Regions from separate parts of the Stenotrophomonas sp. KH_029 genome, predicted to be linked through region 2. Evidence: riboswitches for the same ligand, from Rfam matches in the RefSeq annotation. Region 2 holds a riboswitch; the other holds the start of a gene.
What was found. Region 2 has a riboswitch for cobalamin ahead of btuB (TonB-dependent vitamin B12 receptor). Riboswitches for the same ligand answer to the same signal wherever they lie in the genome.

Region 1 (7,137 bases), 270 kb from region 2:
GCGGTGGCGGTTGGCATCGCGCAGCGAGTACACGCAGCCGCAGTACTCCTGCTGGTAGAACTGCTCGCGCTTGCTGATCTCCACCATGCGCGCCGCCCCGCCGCCCTTGCGCCAGTTGTAGTCCCAGTACTGGATGCCGGGGTAATGCGCGGCGGCGCGGTGGCCGCAGTCGTTGATCTGGTTCATGTCCTTCCAGCGCGAAATGCCCAGCGAACTGCTGATCACCGCAAAACCGTGCTCGTGCGCATACAGGGCGGTACGCACGAAGCGCATGTCGAAACACATCGTGCAGCGGATGCCGCGCTCGGGTTCGTTCTCCATGCCGCGGGCGCGGGCGAACCAGTTGTCGGTGTCGTAGTCGGCGTCCACGAACGGCACGCCATGCTTCTCGGCGAAACGGATGTTCTCCTGCTTGCGCAGTTCGTACTCCTTCGCCGGATGGATGTTGGGGTTGTAGAAGAAGATCGTGTAGTCGATGCCCGAGGCGGTGATGGCCTCCATCACTTCGCCCGAGCACGGCGCGCAGCACGAATGCAGCAGCAGCCGGGTGTGGCCGTCGGGCAGGGACAGGGTGGGGCGGTCGATCGGTGTCAGGTGTGGCATGCATCTCTCGTCGACCGCACCGCCGGCAACGGCGGCGGTACGGTCCTTGGGGCCATCTACGGAAGGCGGGTCAGGCCGCGTTGGCGTCGGCGGTTTCCTCGCGCAGCTGGCGTGCAGCCGCCACCAGCGCCTCCAGCGCCGCGCGGGTCTCCTTCCAGCCGCGGGTCTTGAGCCCGCAATCGGGGTTGACCCAGATCTGCTCCGGGCGCAGCACCTGCGCGGCCTTGCGCAGCAGCGCCAGCATTTCCTCCTTGTCCGGTACGCGCGGGGAGTGGATGTCGTACACGCCCGGGCCGATCTCGTTGGGGTACTGGAAGCGCACGAACGCATCCAGCAATTCCATGCGCGAGCGCGAGGTTTCGATGGAGATCACATCGGCATCCATCGCCGCCACCGAGTGGATGATGTCGTTGAACTCGGAATAGCACATGTGGGTATGGATCTGGGTCGCATCGCGCACGCCGCTGGCACTGATCCGGAACGCTTCGACCGCCCAGTCCAGGTAATCGCGCCACTGCGCGCGGCGCAACGGCAGGCCTTCGCGGATGGCCGGCTCGTCGATCTGGATCACGCCGATGCCGGCCGCTTCCAGGTCCAGTACCTCATCGCGCAGGGCCAGCGCGATCTGCCGGCAGGTATCGGCGCGCGACTGGTCATCGCGCACGAACGACCACTGCAGCACCGTCACCGGGCCGGTCAGCATGCCCTTCATCGGGCGGTCGGTCAGCGACTGGGCGTACTGCGACCAGCGCACCGTCATCGGCCGTGGCCGGGTCACATCGCCGAAGATCACCGGCGGTTTGACGCAGCGCGAGCCGTAGCTCTGCACCCACCCATTCTTGGTGAAGGCAAAGCCATCGAGCTGCTCGCCGAAGTACTCGACCATGTCGTTGCGTTCGAATTCGCCGTGTACCAGCACGTCCAGCCCGATCTGCTCCTGCACGCGCACGCAGTGTTCGGTCTGGGTGGCCAGGAACGCGTCGTAGTCGGCGTCGGAGAGCTTGCCGGACTTGTGGCGGGCACGCGCCTCGCGCACCTCCAGCGTCTGCGGGAACGAGCCGATGGTGGTGGTGGGGAAGCGCGGCAGCTTCAATGCACCGGCCTGGGCGAGGTGGCGCTGGGGGTAGCGGCTGTGGCGCTGTGCATCGGCCGGGGTCAAGCCAGCCAGGCGGGCGGCCACGGCCGGTTTGTGCACGCGCGGCGACTGCCGGCGCGATTCGATGCGTGCGCGCGATTCGGCCAGCCCGGCTTCGGCCTGCGGCTTGGCGTCCAGCGCGTCGGCCAGCAGGCGCAGTTCCTGCAACTTCTGCTTCGAGAACGCCATCCAGCCGCGCAGCTCGCCATCCAGCCTGGTTTCCAGGTCGAGGTCGACCGGGCTGTGCAGCAGCGAACACGACGGTGCCAGCCACAGGCGGTCGCCGAGGTGGCCGTGCGCGTAACGGGCCAGCACCAGCGCGTTGTCCAGGTGGGTGCGCCAGATGTTGCGGCCGTTGACCAGGCCGGCCGAGAGCACGCGGTCGGCCGGCAGAACCTTGAGCACGGCGTCCAGCTGCTCGGGTGCGCGGACCAGGTCCACGTGCAGGCCTTCCACCGGCAGCGCGGCGGCAAGCCCCAGGTTGTCCTCCAGTGCGCCGAAATAGGTGGCCAGCAACACCTTCGGGCGCGGCACGCCGGACAGCACCGCATAGGCATGCGCGAACGCGGCGCGTGCGGCCGCATCCAGGTCCTGCACCAGCACCGGCTCATCCAGCTGCACCCACTGGGCGCCGGCCTCCTTCAGGCTGCCCAGCAGCTGCGCATAGACCGGCAGCAGCGCATCCAGCAGGTCCAGCGCGGGGCTGCCGTCCACGGTCTTGGACAGCAGCAGGAAGCTCACCGGGCCCAACAGCACCGGTCGCGTTTCGATGCCCAGCGCTTTTGCTTCGCGGTATTCGGCCAGCGGTTTGTCGCCACGCAGCGCGAAGCCCTGGCCGGCCTGCAGTTCGGGCACCAGATAGTGGTAGTTGGTGTCGAACCACTTGGTCATTTCCAGCGCGTGCAGGTCATAGCCGTCGCGCTGCACACCCCGGGCCAGCGCGAAGTAGCCGGCCAACGGGTCGGCATCGGCCAGGACGCGGTAGCGGGCCGGGATCGCATCGACCAGGAAGGCGGTGTCCAGCACCTGGTCGTAGAAACTGAAGTCGTTGCTCGGCGGCACATCGACGCCGGCCTCGCGCTGCAGCGTCCAGTGGCGTGCGCGCAGGCCGCGGGCGGTGTCCTGCAGCGACGCTGCGCTGCTCTCTCCGGCCCAGAAGGCTTCCAGTGCGCGCTTGAGTTCGCGCTTGGCGCCGATGCGGGGAAACCCCAGGTTGGTAACAGTGGTCATGGAACGTGTCCTCATTGCATAGCGGCATTGAGGAACGAAGGAACCGCGCGCCGGCCACGCCATTGCTGCCGTGTCCGCCCCGCCAGCGACCTTCGCCCCCGCGGGCGAACCGGATGCCACGAAGCGGACGCACGGGGGCAGCGCCACGCGGACGGCATGGCGGCAGGCCCCGGCAACCTCCCCGCGGACGTTCCAGGTCGAATCAGGGGACGGTCATGTCCCCCGGCCGGGGCCGGTATTCGGGCTGATGGACACGGGCGCGGGCGCCCACCTAGTACCTGCCGCTTCCCAGGCGATGGTGCCCAGTGCTGTTGGCAGGATTCGTTTCCATTCACCGCTGCGGGGCAGCTCCGGAATGGGCGCGCGAGGCGCCTTCACCGGATTCCCGTTTAAACCCATCCCTTCATCTGCATGAAGCGATGGATACCTTCGGCGAGCACACGTTAGGCCGAAGGCGGCCGATGGTCAAGGGGGAAGGGCGCTGGCGGGAATCCTCGCTGGCGCCAGGTGGCGCTATGGCATCGCCAGGGGGGATTGACCCGCTGCAGCCGGGGACCGGCCTGGTGTTTGAGGCGGACCGCTGCCGGCCAGGTGGCGATCTGCCGGGCTGGATGTGGCTGGTCCGTTCCGGATGTGTCGGGTCCGGCAGTCGGCGCGGCCGAACCGGAAAAGCCGTTCCGTGCCGCACTTCTCAGGCCCTGAGAAGGCCTCGGGGGATACTGTCGCTATCAGCCCATCCGGGTGCCGGCCGCGTCCGGTACCGGCACGGGGCGCGTGCGGATCGGCCGCGCGCAGGCGGCGGCGAGGAGGGCAGCGTGGCGGACAAGTACTGCGATCTGGTCATGAAAGGCGGCATCACCAGCGGCATCGTGTATCCCAATGCGGTGCTGTCGCTGGCCCGCCAGTACCGCTTCAAGAACATCGGCGGCACCTCGGCCGGCGCCATCGCCGCAGCGGTGGCGGCGGCGGCCGCGCTGGGCGACCGCCGCCGCCACGCCGGCGAGGTGGTGGCCGACGAGGTCGGTTTCCCCGGCCTGGCCGCCGTGTCGGCGCAACTGTCCACGCGGGGTTTCATCTACCGCCTGTTCCAGCCGGCGCACGGCGCGCGCACCGCCTACCGGCTGCTGGTGATGCTGACCGGCAAGTCCAGCCTGCCGCGCAAGGCCGCCTGCCTGCTGGCGGCGGTGTTCGCCATCGCGCCGCTGGAACTGCTGGCATCGTTGCTGGTGCTGCTGGGCATCGGTTGGCTGGCCGCGGGCAGCGATGGCATCTGGGCCACGCTGCTGCCGTCGCTGCTGTGTGCCTATGGAGCCGGCGTGCTGGCGTCGGCGCTGCGCGTGGCACGGGTGGCGCGGCGCAACCTGCTGGGCCTGTGCAGCGGCGCCACCCAGGCCGACAGCAGCACCCCGGCCCTCACCGACTGGCTGCATGCCCGCCTGCAGGCACTGGCCGGCATGCCGTTGGACCAGCCGTTGACCTTCGGCGACCTGCACCACGCGCCGCGTTATGACGGTGAACCGATTGGCGCGCAGGCGATCAGCCTGCAGATGATCACCACCTGCGTGTCGCACACCGAGCCGCGCACGTTGCCATTCAGCGCGGCGCATTTCTGGTTCGTACGCGAAGAGTTCGCGCAGCTGTTCCCGGCCAGCGTGGTCGACTGGCTGGTGGCGCATGCCGGTGCGCCCGAGCAGGTTGACGGGCGCACCTATTACCGCCTGGTCGATGGCGAACAGCTGCCGGTGCTGGTGGCTACCCGCATGAGCCTGAGCTTTCCGCTGCTGATCAGCGCGGTGCCGTTGCACGAACCGGCGCGCCGCGAACGCCGCTGCGAGCCGCAGGCCGACACCGCCCCGCCGCGCGACAACAGCAACGTCGCCGACAGCATGGAAGGGCTGACCAGCGGCGGGCAGGACCGCAGCCCGGTGATCACCGCGTTCCGGGTGTGCTGGTTCTCCGATGGCGGTATCAGCAGCAACTTCCCGATCCACCTGTTCGATGCGGCGCTGCCGCGCTGGCCCACCTTCGGCATCAACCTGGTCTACCCGCGCCACGCCGATGCGGTCAGCATGCTGGCTGAAGGCACGGCCCAGGCGCAGATCGACCACGCGGTGTTCCTGCCCACCGAAAACCGCCAGGGCTGGCAGCGCAGCTACCAGTCCATCGCCCGGCCGCTGGCGGCAGCGGAAATGTCCGGCTTCCTGTTTTCGATCGTGTCGACCATGCAGAACTGGCGCGATGTGCTGCAGGCGCGCGCGCCCGGCTACCGTGACCGCATCGTGCACGTGTCGCTGCAGGGCGACGAGGGCGGCATGAACCTGGACATGCCGCAGGAGGTGCTCGGCCGCATCGCCGCCAAGGGCAGCCTGGCCGGCGAGCGCTTCTGCGATTTTTCCTTCCAGAACCACTTCTGGATCCGCTGGCGCAACCTGGCCTCGGCCTACCAGCGCTACACGCTGGAAATCGCGCGCACCGATGATCCCGCGCAGCGGGTGGCGGCCTGGGCCGATGCGTACCAGAGCGTGGCCAGCGGACAACCGCCGGCACCCTCGTACCGGTTGAGTTCGGAAGAGAAGCGCCGTGCATCGCAGCAGCTGTGGCGGCTGATGGTCGAGCAGGGCCAGGCCTGGGAAGACCTCGGCCCGGACCTCACCGACGGTGCACCGCGCCCGCTGCCGCAGATGAAGGTCACCCCGATTTACTGAGGATTACCCGCGTCCGGGCAACTGCGGGAACGCGCGCTGCATACAGTCCTCGCGTGGGCAGACCCGGCAGCCCGGGCCGATCGACACCGAGTTGCCGGGGCTCTGGATGTCCAGCCCGCGCGAATAGATCAGGCGTTCGGCGTGTTGCAGGTCGCAGCCCAGCGCGACGGCGAAGGTCTTGCGCGGCTGGCCATGCCCGACCGGCCCGCTGCTGACCTGCCGCGCCAGCCAGAAATGGCGACGGCCATCGGGCATCCGCGCGGTCTGGGTCAGCACCCGCCCGGGCTGGTTGAAGGCCTCGTAGACGATCCACAGCGGGCAGGAGCCGCCCACCTGCGAGAAGTGGAAATCGGTGGCCGAGTGGCGTTTGGATACGTTGCCGGCGCGGTCCACCCGGATGAAGAAGAACGGCAGCCCCGGCGCACTGCGCCGCGCCAGCGTGCTCAGGCGATGGCAGACCGCCTCGAAGCCCACCCCGAACCGGTGCGCCAGCGCATCGATGTCGTAGGCACTGTGCTCGGCCGCGCGCAGGAACTGCGCATACGGCATCACCAGCGCACCGGCGAAATAGTTGGACATGCCGATCCGCGCCTGGGCGATCTGCTCGGCCTGGCCGAAGCCGGCGCGCGCGATCACCGCATCGATCTGCGCCGCATAGCCCAGCAGGGCCAGCTCGGCGGCCATCTGGAACGCCTGCTGGCCCGGCTCCAGGTAGTCGGGCAGCCACAGTGTGCGGCTGCCGCCGTCGTACACGCGCTTTTCGCGCCCGGCCTGCAGCGGTGCCACTTCCACCAGCACGCCATGGCGGTCGGCCAGCAATTGGCGCAGGCGCGGCGCCACGTGCCCGGCCACCAGCCCCCATTCGCCGAACAGCTGCTCGGCCAGGTCGTCCAGTTCGGGGATGTGGTTGTGCATGCGGTTGAAGAAGTCGCGCACCTGGTCGCCGGCCGGCAGCGCCTGCCCGGCATGCACGTCGCCCAGCTGGAATTCCAGCGCGGCGGCGTGCTCGCGCAGCATCAGGTGGCGGCGGTGCAGGTCCAGCAGGGCGCGGCTGACCTGCGGCAGGTTGCCGGCCATGGCACGCAGTTCGGTGCTGCTGACCTCGGCCAGGCCCAGGTCGCGCAGGGTCTCGCCCAGCGCTTCCTGCAGCGCCGCGGGCTCATCCACGTCGAACAGCCCTGAAACGTCGCCCAATACCTCGCGCAACCGCGCCTGCACCGCCGGGGTCAGGGGGCGCTTGTTACGCTCGATCTGGTTCAGGTAGCTGGCCGACAGACCCAGCGCCCGCGCCAGTTGAGCCTGGCCATAGCCGCGCTGCTCGCGCAGTTTGAGCAGGCGCAGGCCAAGTTGGCGGTGGGGGCTGGCTTCGTTCACAAAATTCACAAGAATCGTTGCGGGCGTTGGCCAGATTAAGCGCATACAGCCCGGAAATCGAGGTTGGCAGTGTGAATAATGCGAACAACT
Region 2 (7,137 bases):
GCCCGAGCGCAAGCCCAGCGGCGCGCCGTTGCGGCACATTGCCGCGCACTTCCGGATCGCGCCGGAAGCGGCGCTGATGGTGGGCGATTCGATCACCGATTTCCGCGCCGCGGTGGAGGCGGGCATGCCGGTGGCGCTGGTGCGCTATGGGTATCCGCGCGGCCTGGACCTGGACAACGTCGAGGCGGTGGCGGTGGTGGATGACCTGCGAGAGTTGCTGGCGCTGTGACGCGTTGGGCAGTGTGCCGACCAACGGTCGGCACCTACCGGGCGAACGTGTACCGACCAGCGGTCGGCACCCGCTACGGGTGGGACGGCGGCGGTACCGCCGTCCCGGCGCCTCATTTGGGCTGGTAACGCACGCTCAGGCGGTACTCGCGGCCGGGCTGGTTGTACCAGGCCACCGTTTCGTAGTCGCGGTCGAACACGTTGCTGACCCGGCCCAGCACCGACCAGTCGCGGCTGATCGCGTATTCCAGGCGCAGATCGACGGTGCCATAGCCGGCCAGGCGCACCGTGTTGGCGGCATCGTCATAGCGCTTGCCGGCACCGTTGGCGGTCACCCCGGCGCGGAAGTCGCCGAAGCTGCGGTCGATGTCCAGGCGGGCGGTGTTCTGCGCGCGGCGTGCCAGCCAGTTGTCGAACTGCGCGCTGCCGTCGGTGCGGTTGCGCGGGTCGGTGTGGCTGAGCTGTGCATTGAAGTCGACACCGGCCACGCTGATCGAGCCGGTCAACTCGGCGCCGCGGATACGGGCCTTTTCCACCTGCGACATCATGAAGGTGGTGGCGTCATAGGTGATCAGGTCGTCGATGCGGGTTTCATACACGTCCAGGCCCCAGCGCCAGCCGTCGCCCTCCTGGGCGATGCCCAGGTTGGCGCTCTTGGACTTCTCCGGGTCCAGCCCCGGCACGCCGCTCCACGGATCGTACAGATCGCTGAAGGTCGGCGCCTTGAACGCGGTGCCGTAGCTGGCGTTGAGGCGGAAACCGCCGCCCAGTGCCATGCCCCAGCCCAGGCTGCCGGTGGTGTGGTTGCCGAACTGCTGGTTGTCGTCGTTGCGCACGCTGGCCTGCAGCTGGTGGGCGCCGAAACGGCCCTGGTACTGCACGAACACGCCGGTGTTGTCGCGGTTGTCGACCAGGTAGCCGGCGCTGCTGCCGTCCAGGTTGTCCTGGCTCCAGTCCACGCCGGCACTGAGCAACTGGCCGTCGGCGATGCCGACATCGGCCTGTACCGAGGCGCTGTCGCGGTGGGTCTGCGCCGCGCCCAGCCAGGTGCTGCCGTTGTAGTTGTCCGACTCGTTGTCGGCGCGGCCGACGTTGGCGGTCAGGGTGAAGCGCTCGCCGGGGCGGTACACCACCTTGCCGCCCAGCACCTGCTGCAGCGTTTCCGAATAGTTGTAGTAGCCGTCGTAGTGGTTCTCGCCTTCGGCGCGCAGCGCGGTGCCTTCCACGCTCAGCGCATCGGTCAGCGCATAGCCGCCGCGCAGGCTCATCGACAGGTTGCGGTAGCCATCGCGGTCGGGCTCGTCGGCGCCACAGCCGGCGAAGGTGGCCGCATCGCCACGGCAGGAATTGATGCCGTCGGTGTGCTGGTAGGCGATGTCGGTGCCGAACCAGCCGCGCTCACCGCTGCCGCCGAAGCCGCCGCTGGCTTCGCGCAGGCCGTTGCTGCCGGCGCCCAGCTGCAGGTGCGGGGCGAAGCTGCCGGTGTTGCGGCGGGTGAAGATCTGGATCACCCCGCCGATCGCGTCGGCGCCGTACAGGCTGGACTGCGGGCCGCGCACGATTTCGATGCGCTCGATCTGCGCCAGCGGCAGGTCCTGCAGCATGGCCAGGCCAAGGTCGCCGGTATTGATGCGCACCCCGTCGACCAGCACCAGGGTGTGGGCCGAGTTGGTGCCGCGCAGGAACAGCGAGCTCTGCTTGCCCAGGCCGCCGCTGTTGTTGAGGTTGATGCCGGCGCGGCCACGCAGCAGGTCCTGCAGCGATGGCGCCTGGCTTCGCTCGATCTCGGCGCGGTCGATCACCTGCGCCGGCGAAATGCTGTCCTGCAGGGCGATCGGGGTACGGGTGGCGGTCACCAGCACCTGGTCCAGCGCGGTGGCATCGTCCTGTGCGGCGGCCAGCAGGGGCAGCGCGGACAGCACGGCCAGGGTGAGGATTCGGTTCTGCAGCTTCATCAATGACTCCATGCACCGCGCACGCCCGCGCGGCAAGGGGTGGGGATGGTGGCGCTGCAGGGGGCTTTCGACGGTGGGCGGACGCACGGCGCCGCTTGCCGCCGCCATGCCCGCCGCATCGCAACCAGTCGTCTTCCAGGCCGGTCTCCGGGCTTGCGGGTCGATGGCGGGGCCATCGTGCCAGGCGCCTTCCCATGCCGAAGCACAGTGGTCGATTGCCTGGTGTTTCCACGCTTACCGTTGCGGGGGCAGCGCCGGAGTGGCGGCGGGCAGGGCCCATGCGTCACCGGCTTCCCGTTTCAACCTGCCGGCATGCGCCGCAGGTCACCTGAAAGTGCGCGCAGTGTAGAGCAAAGTCGGCGCCGCATCAGCGCCGAACGCGAGGACGGGCGGCGGTGGGGCGAGCTGCTGGAACGGCAGCAGCCGTAGGTGCCGACCGTTGGCCGGTACGCCAAACCCGGGTAGGTACCGGCCGTTGGCCGGTACGCCTGCCGATCAGACGGTATCGTCGTCCAGCGCGAACGGCGCCGCATCGCCGGCATCATCATCATCGATGCGTTCGGCGGTGCGGTCGTAGACCGGGCCGGAGGCCGGCGGCGGCTTCTTCAGCGGCTTGTCGGCGATGATCGCATCGTAGGCGGCGACCAGTTCCATCCGGCGTGCTTCGGGCAGTTCCTGCCAGTGGCAGTCCAGCAGGGCGCCTTCCAGCGAGTACAGCAGGTTGAGGCTGGGCTTGAAGCCGGCGCGCTTGACCTTGACGAAGGCGCCGACCGAGCCGGCGGCAACCAGGTCTTCGGGCGTACGCAGACCGACCTGGCGCAGCCAGGCCGCGCTCTTGGGGCCAATGTTGCGCAGCTTGGCACTCATCCCAGCGCCTCGACGAACACCGCGGCGATGGCTTCCAGCCCGGCCTGGTCGTCGGCATCGAAGCGCGCCAGCAGCGGGCTGTCCAGGTCGAACACCCCGACCAGCGTATCGCCCCGCACCAGCGGTACCACCAGCTCCGAACGCGAGGCCGCATCGCAGGCGATATGGCCGGGGAAGGCATCCACATCCTCGATCCGCTGGGTCACCCGCTGGCTGGCCGCGGCACCGCAGACGCCCTTGTCCAGCGGAATGCGCACGCAGGCCGGCAGGCCCTGGAACGGGCCGACCACCAGCTCGCGGCCGTCGTGGAAGTAGAAGCCCACCCAATTCAGGTGCGGCAGCGCGTGGTAGACCAGCGCGGCCAGGTTGGCGGCATTGGCGATCCGGTCGCGCTCGCCATGCACCAGCGCACGGGCCTGGGCGGTCAGCTGGGCGTACTGTTCCGGCTTGCTGCCGGTGAGCGAGGAAGTACTGAACATGCCCGGAGTCTAGCAAGCGGCAGCCCGCGCCGGGACCACGGATAATGCACCGCTCTTTTCCGACGGCCCGGCCCATGACCGACCTGCTTCCCCCCGCGCTGTACGTCACCGGTACCGATACCGGGATCGGCAAGACCTTCAGCAGCTGCGTGCTGCTGCATGCGCTGCGCCGGCGTGGCGCTACCGCGCTGGGGATGAAGCCGGTGGCCAGCGGCTGCGTGCGCACCGCCCAGGGCCTGCGCAACGACGATGCCAGTGCGCTGCTGGCGGCCAGCTACCCGGCCCCGGTCTATGCCGATCTCAACCCCTATGCGTTGCCGCTGCCGCTGGCGCCGGAACTGGCCGCCGCCGATGCCGGGGTGAGCCTGGCGCTGGCACCGATCGAGGCGGCCTTCGCCCGCCTGCGCGCGCAGGCCGACCACGTCGTGGTGGAGGGCGTGGGCGGTTGGCTGGCGCCGCTGTCGGCCACCCTGGACCAGGCCGACCTGGTCGGCGCGCTGCGCCTGCCGGTGCTGATGGTGGTCGGGCTGCGCCTGGGCTGCCTCAACCACGCGCGCCTGACCGCTGCGGCAATCGCAGCCAGTGGCGCGCAATGCATCGGTTGGATCGCCAATGAGGTCGACCCGGCGATGGCGCGCATCGATGACAACGTGGCGATGCTGCAGGCGCGCCTGCCGATGCCGTGCTGGGGCCGCCTGCCGTACGCGCCGGGCGCCGATCCGGCCAGCCTGGCCGGGCACCTGCACGGCGTGGTTCAGGCTGGCGCGCCGTCCAGCAGTGCGCAGGCCAGTTGCCCCACCGTGGCGATCGCCGCGACGTAGGCCGCGTCCAGTTCCTGGCAGCACGACAGGCGCAGGCAGTGGCGGTAACGCGCGCCGCGCGAATAGACCTGGCCGGGCATGAACACCACCCCGCGCGCCAGCGCCTGTTCGAACAGCGCGCCGGTGTCGATGCCGGGCGGCAGTTCCACCCACAGCAGGAAGCCGCCGCTGGGTTGGGTGGCCGAGGTGCCCGGCGGGAAATGCTGGGCGACCAGGCTGCGCACGCGCCCGACCTGCTCGCTGTACAGGCGGCGCAGCCCGCGCAGGTGGTGCTCGTAGCTGCCCGCTTCCAGGAAGGCGGCCACCGCTTCGCCGAGCAGGCGCGATTCGGCCCCGGTGGACTGGAACTTGAGCAGCCCAATATCGGCGGCGAAGCGGCCGCCGTCCAGCCAGCCGATGCGGTAATCCGGTGCCAGGGTCTTGGAGAAGCTGCTGCACACCATCACCCAGCCGTCCTCGTCGAAGGATTTCAGCAGCGGCGCCAGCGGTTCCTGGTACTGCAGTTCGGCGTATACGGCATCTTCGATCAACGGGATGCGGTACTGGTTGACCAGCGCCGCCAGCCGCTGCTTGGCCGCCACCGGCATGGTGCAGCCCAGCGGGTTGTGCACGCTGGGCATGGCCACGATCGCGGCCAGGGCGCGTTGCTCCAGCTGCGCGGCCACCGCGTCCACGTCCAGTCCTTGGCGCGGGTCGGTGGGCAGTTCGATCGCCTTCAGGCCCAGGCTGGTCAGCAAGGGATAGAGGTTGAAATACGAGGGTGCTTCGATGCCGACCGCATCGCCGGGCCGGGTCACCGCGCGCAGCGCCAGCTGCAGGGCTTCCATCGCGCCATGGGTGAGCACCAGGCGTTCCACGCTGGTATGCAGGCCCAGCCGCGGGCCGCGCCGCACGATCTGTTCCAGCAGCCGCCGGGCGCCATTGGGGCGCGCATAGGTTTCGACCATGCCGATCGAGCGGCGCAGTATCTGCGCGGTGCTGCGCGCCAGTTTGGCACCGGGATAGAAGCGGCGGCCGCGCGGTCCGGCGAAGGCCAGGTCGATGACGCCCGGTTGCTGCTGTGCGGCCAGTACCCGGGCCATCATCAGCTGTTGGGCCTGGGTGGTGGCCAGCGATGGAGCCTGGCGCAGCGAGCGGGTCGGCTCGGGCAGGCGCGGGCTGACCACGAAGCCGGCCTTGGGCCGGGGGGTGACCAGGCCGGCGTCTTCCAGTTGCCGGTAGGCGGCGATCACGGTGTTGAGGCTGAGTTGCCGTTGCGTTGCCAGCCCGCGCAACGAAGGCAGGCGGGTGCCGACCGGCAGCCGGCCGCTGTGGATGGCATCGGCCATTTCATCGGCCAGGGATTGGTAGAGGTTGGCTGCCATCAGACGGTCCGAGGGAATCTGTATCCATGCGGATGGCCTGTCGCTGGCACTGTATCCGCTGGATTACGCAGCCTAGCATGGTCTGGCCAGCGCATCGGGATCGCTCGATGCGCCTTGCCGGATTTCCCTGGCGCACGGCGGTGCTGTATTTGGCCGTGCGCTATTTTCTTTCGTCGCTCAACGTCGGTGGGCATGTGCTGCTTGGGGTTACAGCGCAGGATAGTGCCGGTCGCTGGTCAGCAACCTCACGAACGTCTGAGCGCAGCGTTTCGTTTTCCGCTTGGGAGGAGGGCAGGCAGCCCGAGGCGGGACACGCCGTAAACCCATCCGTGGGGGCTTGGCGAAAACTTGCTCGCATGCGCTGTCCTGCGCATGTGGCAAGGCCGGGGTTGGGCGTCCTGCCCAACCCGTCCAGCGTATACGCCGGACCCATGTTTTCGACAGTCCCGCCTCGGGCTGCCTGCCCTCCTCCAGACAGATTCGGATGTCCGGAACGTAGAGCGGGTGCAGTAAAGCCGGTAGGTCCAATCCGTGGTTGGGCGCGCCGGGTTCGGTACCGCGATGTCCGGGCATGGTGCGGACGTACCGGCGTTGTCCTGGCCGATTATCGTGCCGACAACGTGGACACCAACCGCGGCTTGTCCCGGTACAGCGCCGGGTACTGGCGTTTGAGCGCCTCCACCTTGGGCAGGTCGTTGATGCGGATGTACAGCGATTCGGGGTGCAGGGTGAGGTAGTTCTGGTGATAGCCCTCGGCCGGGTAGAACCGCTTGCCGCCGTCGACCTGGGTCACCACCGGCGCGGCGTAGGCGCGGGCGCGCTGCAGCTGGGCGATATAGGCCTTGGTGGCATCGCGCTGGGCGGCATCATCGGTGTACACCGCCGAGCGGTACTGGGTGCCACGGTCCGGTCCCTGGCGGTTGAGCTGGGTCGGGTCGTGCACCACCGAGAAGAACACCTGCATCAGCTGCGCATAGCTGACCTGCGCCGGATCGTAGGTGACCTGCACCGCCTCGGCATGGCCGGTGCTGCCGCTGCCCACGCGCGGATAGCTGGCGTCGGCGGCGCTGCCGCCGATGTAGCCGGACACCGCGTTGTCCACTCCGGTCATGTGCTGGAACACCCCCTGCACGCCCCAGAAGCAGCCGCCGGCGAACACCACCTGGGCGCGGCGGACGCCCGGTTGCCTGAACTCGGCGCTGCCGCTGGGGGCAGGCACGGCCACCAGCGCCGAGGCGGCATGGGCCGGGCGGTCCAGGCTGATCACGGCGGTGACCATGACGGCGGCGATCAACGCGGCGATACCGCCGGCGGCAAGTTTGTCCATGGCGATCTTCATCGGTGTCCTCCCGGACTCAACCAAAGGTAAAGGCGTAGGCATGCACGCCCGGATCGAGGAACTCGATGTCGAAGGTGCGTTCGC

Region 1: another riboswitch for cobalamin. It lies ahead of metE (5-methyltetrahydropteroyltriglutamate--homocysteine S-methyltransferase); the one in region 2 lies ahead of btuB (TonB-dependent vitamin B12 receptor).

The regions. Positions count from the first base shown of each region.
Region 1 is NZ_CM174498.1:309,275-316,411, forward strand. It holds gene AC3ITM_RS01385 (epoxyqueuosine reductase QueH) at 1-603, opposite strand, end outside; gene metE (5-methyltetrahydropteroyltriglutamate--homocysteine S-methyltransferase) at 674-2,968, opposite strand; cobalamin riboswitch at 3,182-3,415, opposite strand; gene AC3ITM_RS01395 (RpoH suppressor) at 3,784-5,673, shown strand; gene AC3ITM_RS01400 (helix-turn-helix domain-containing protein) at 5,677-7,047, opposite strand.
Region 2 is NZ_CM174498.1:581,881-589,017, forward strand. It holds gene gph (phosphoglycolate phosphatase) at 1-229, shown strand, start outside; gene btuB (TonB-dependent vitamin B12 receptor) at 342-2,183, opposite strand; cobalamin riboswitch at 2,305-2,530, opposite strand; gene AC3ITM_RS02660 (TfoX/Sxy family protein) at 2,679-3,050, opposite strand; gene AC3ITM_RS02665 (GAF domain-containing protein) at 3,047-3,529, opposite strand; gene bioD (dethiobiotin synthase) at 3,613-4,350, shown strand; gene AC3ITM_RS02675 (aminotransferase-like domain-containing protein) at 4,284-5,714, opposite strand; gene msrA (peptide-methionine (S)-S-oxide reductase MsrA) at 6,319-6,993, opposite strand; gene AC3ITM_RS02685 (cytochrome c biogenesis protein DipZ) at 7,070-7,137, opposite strand, start outside.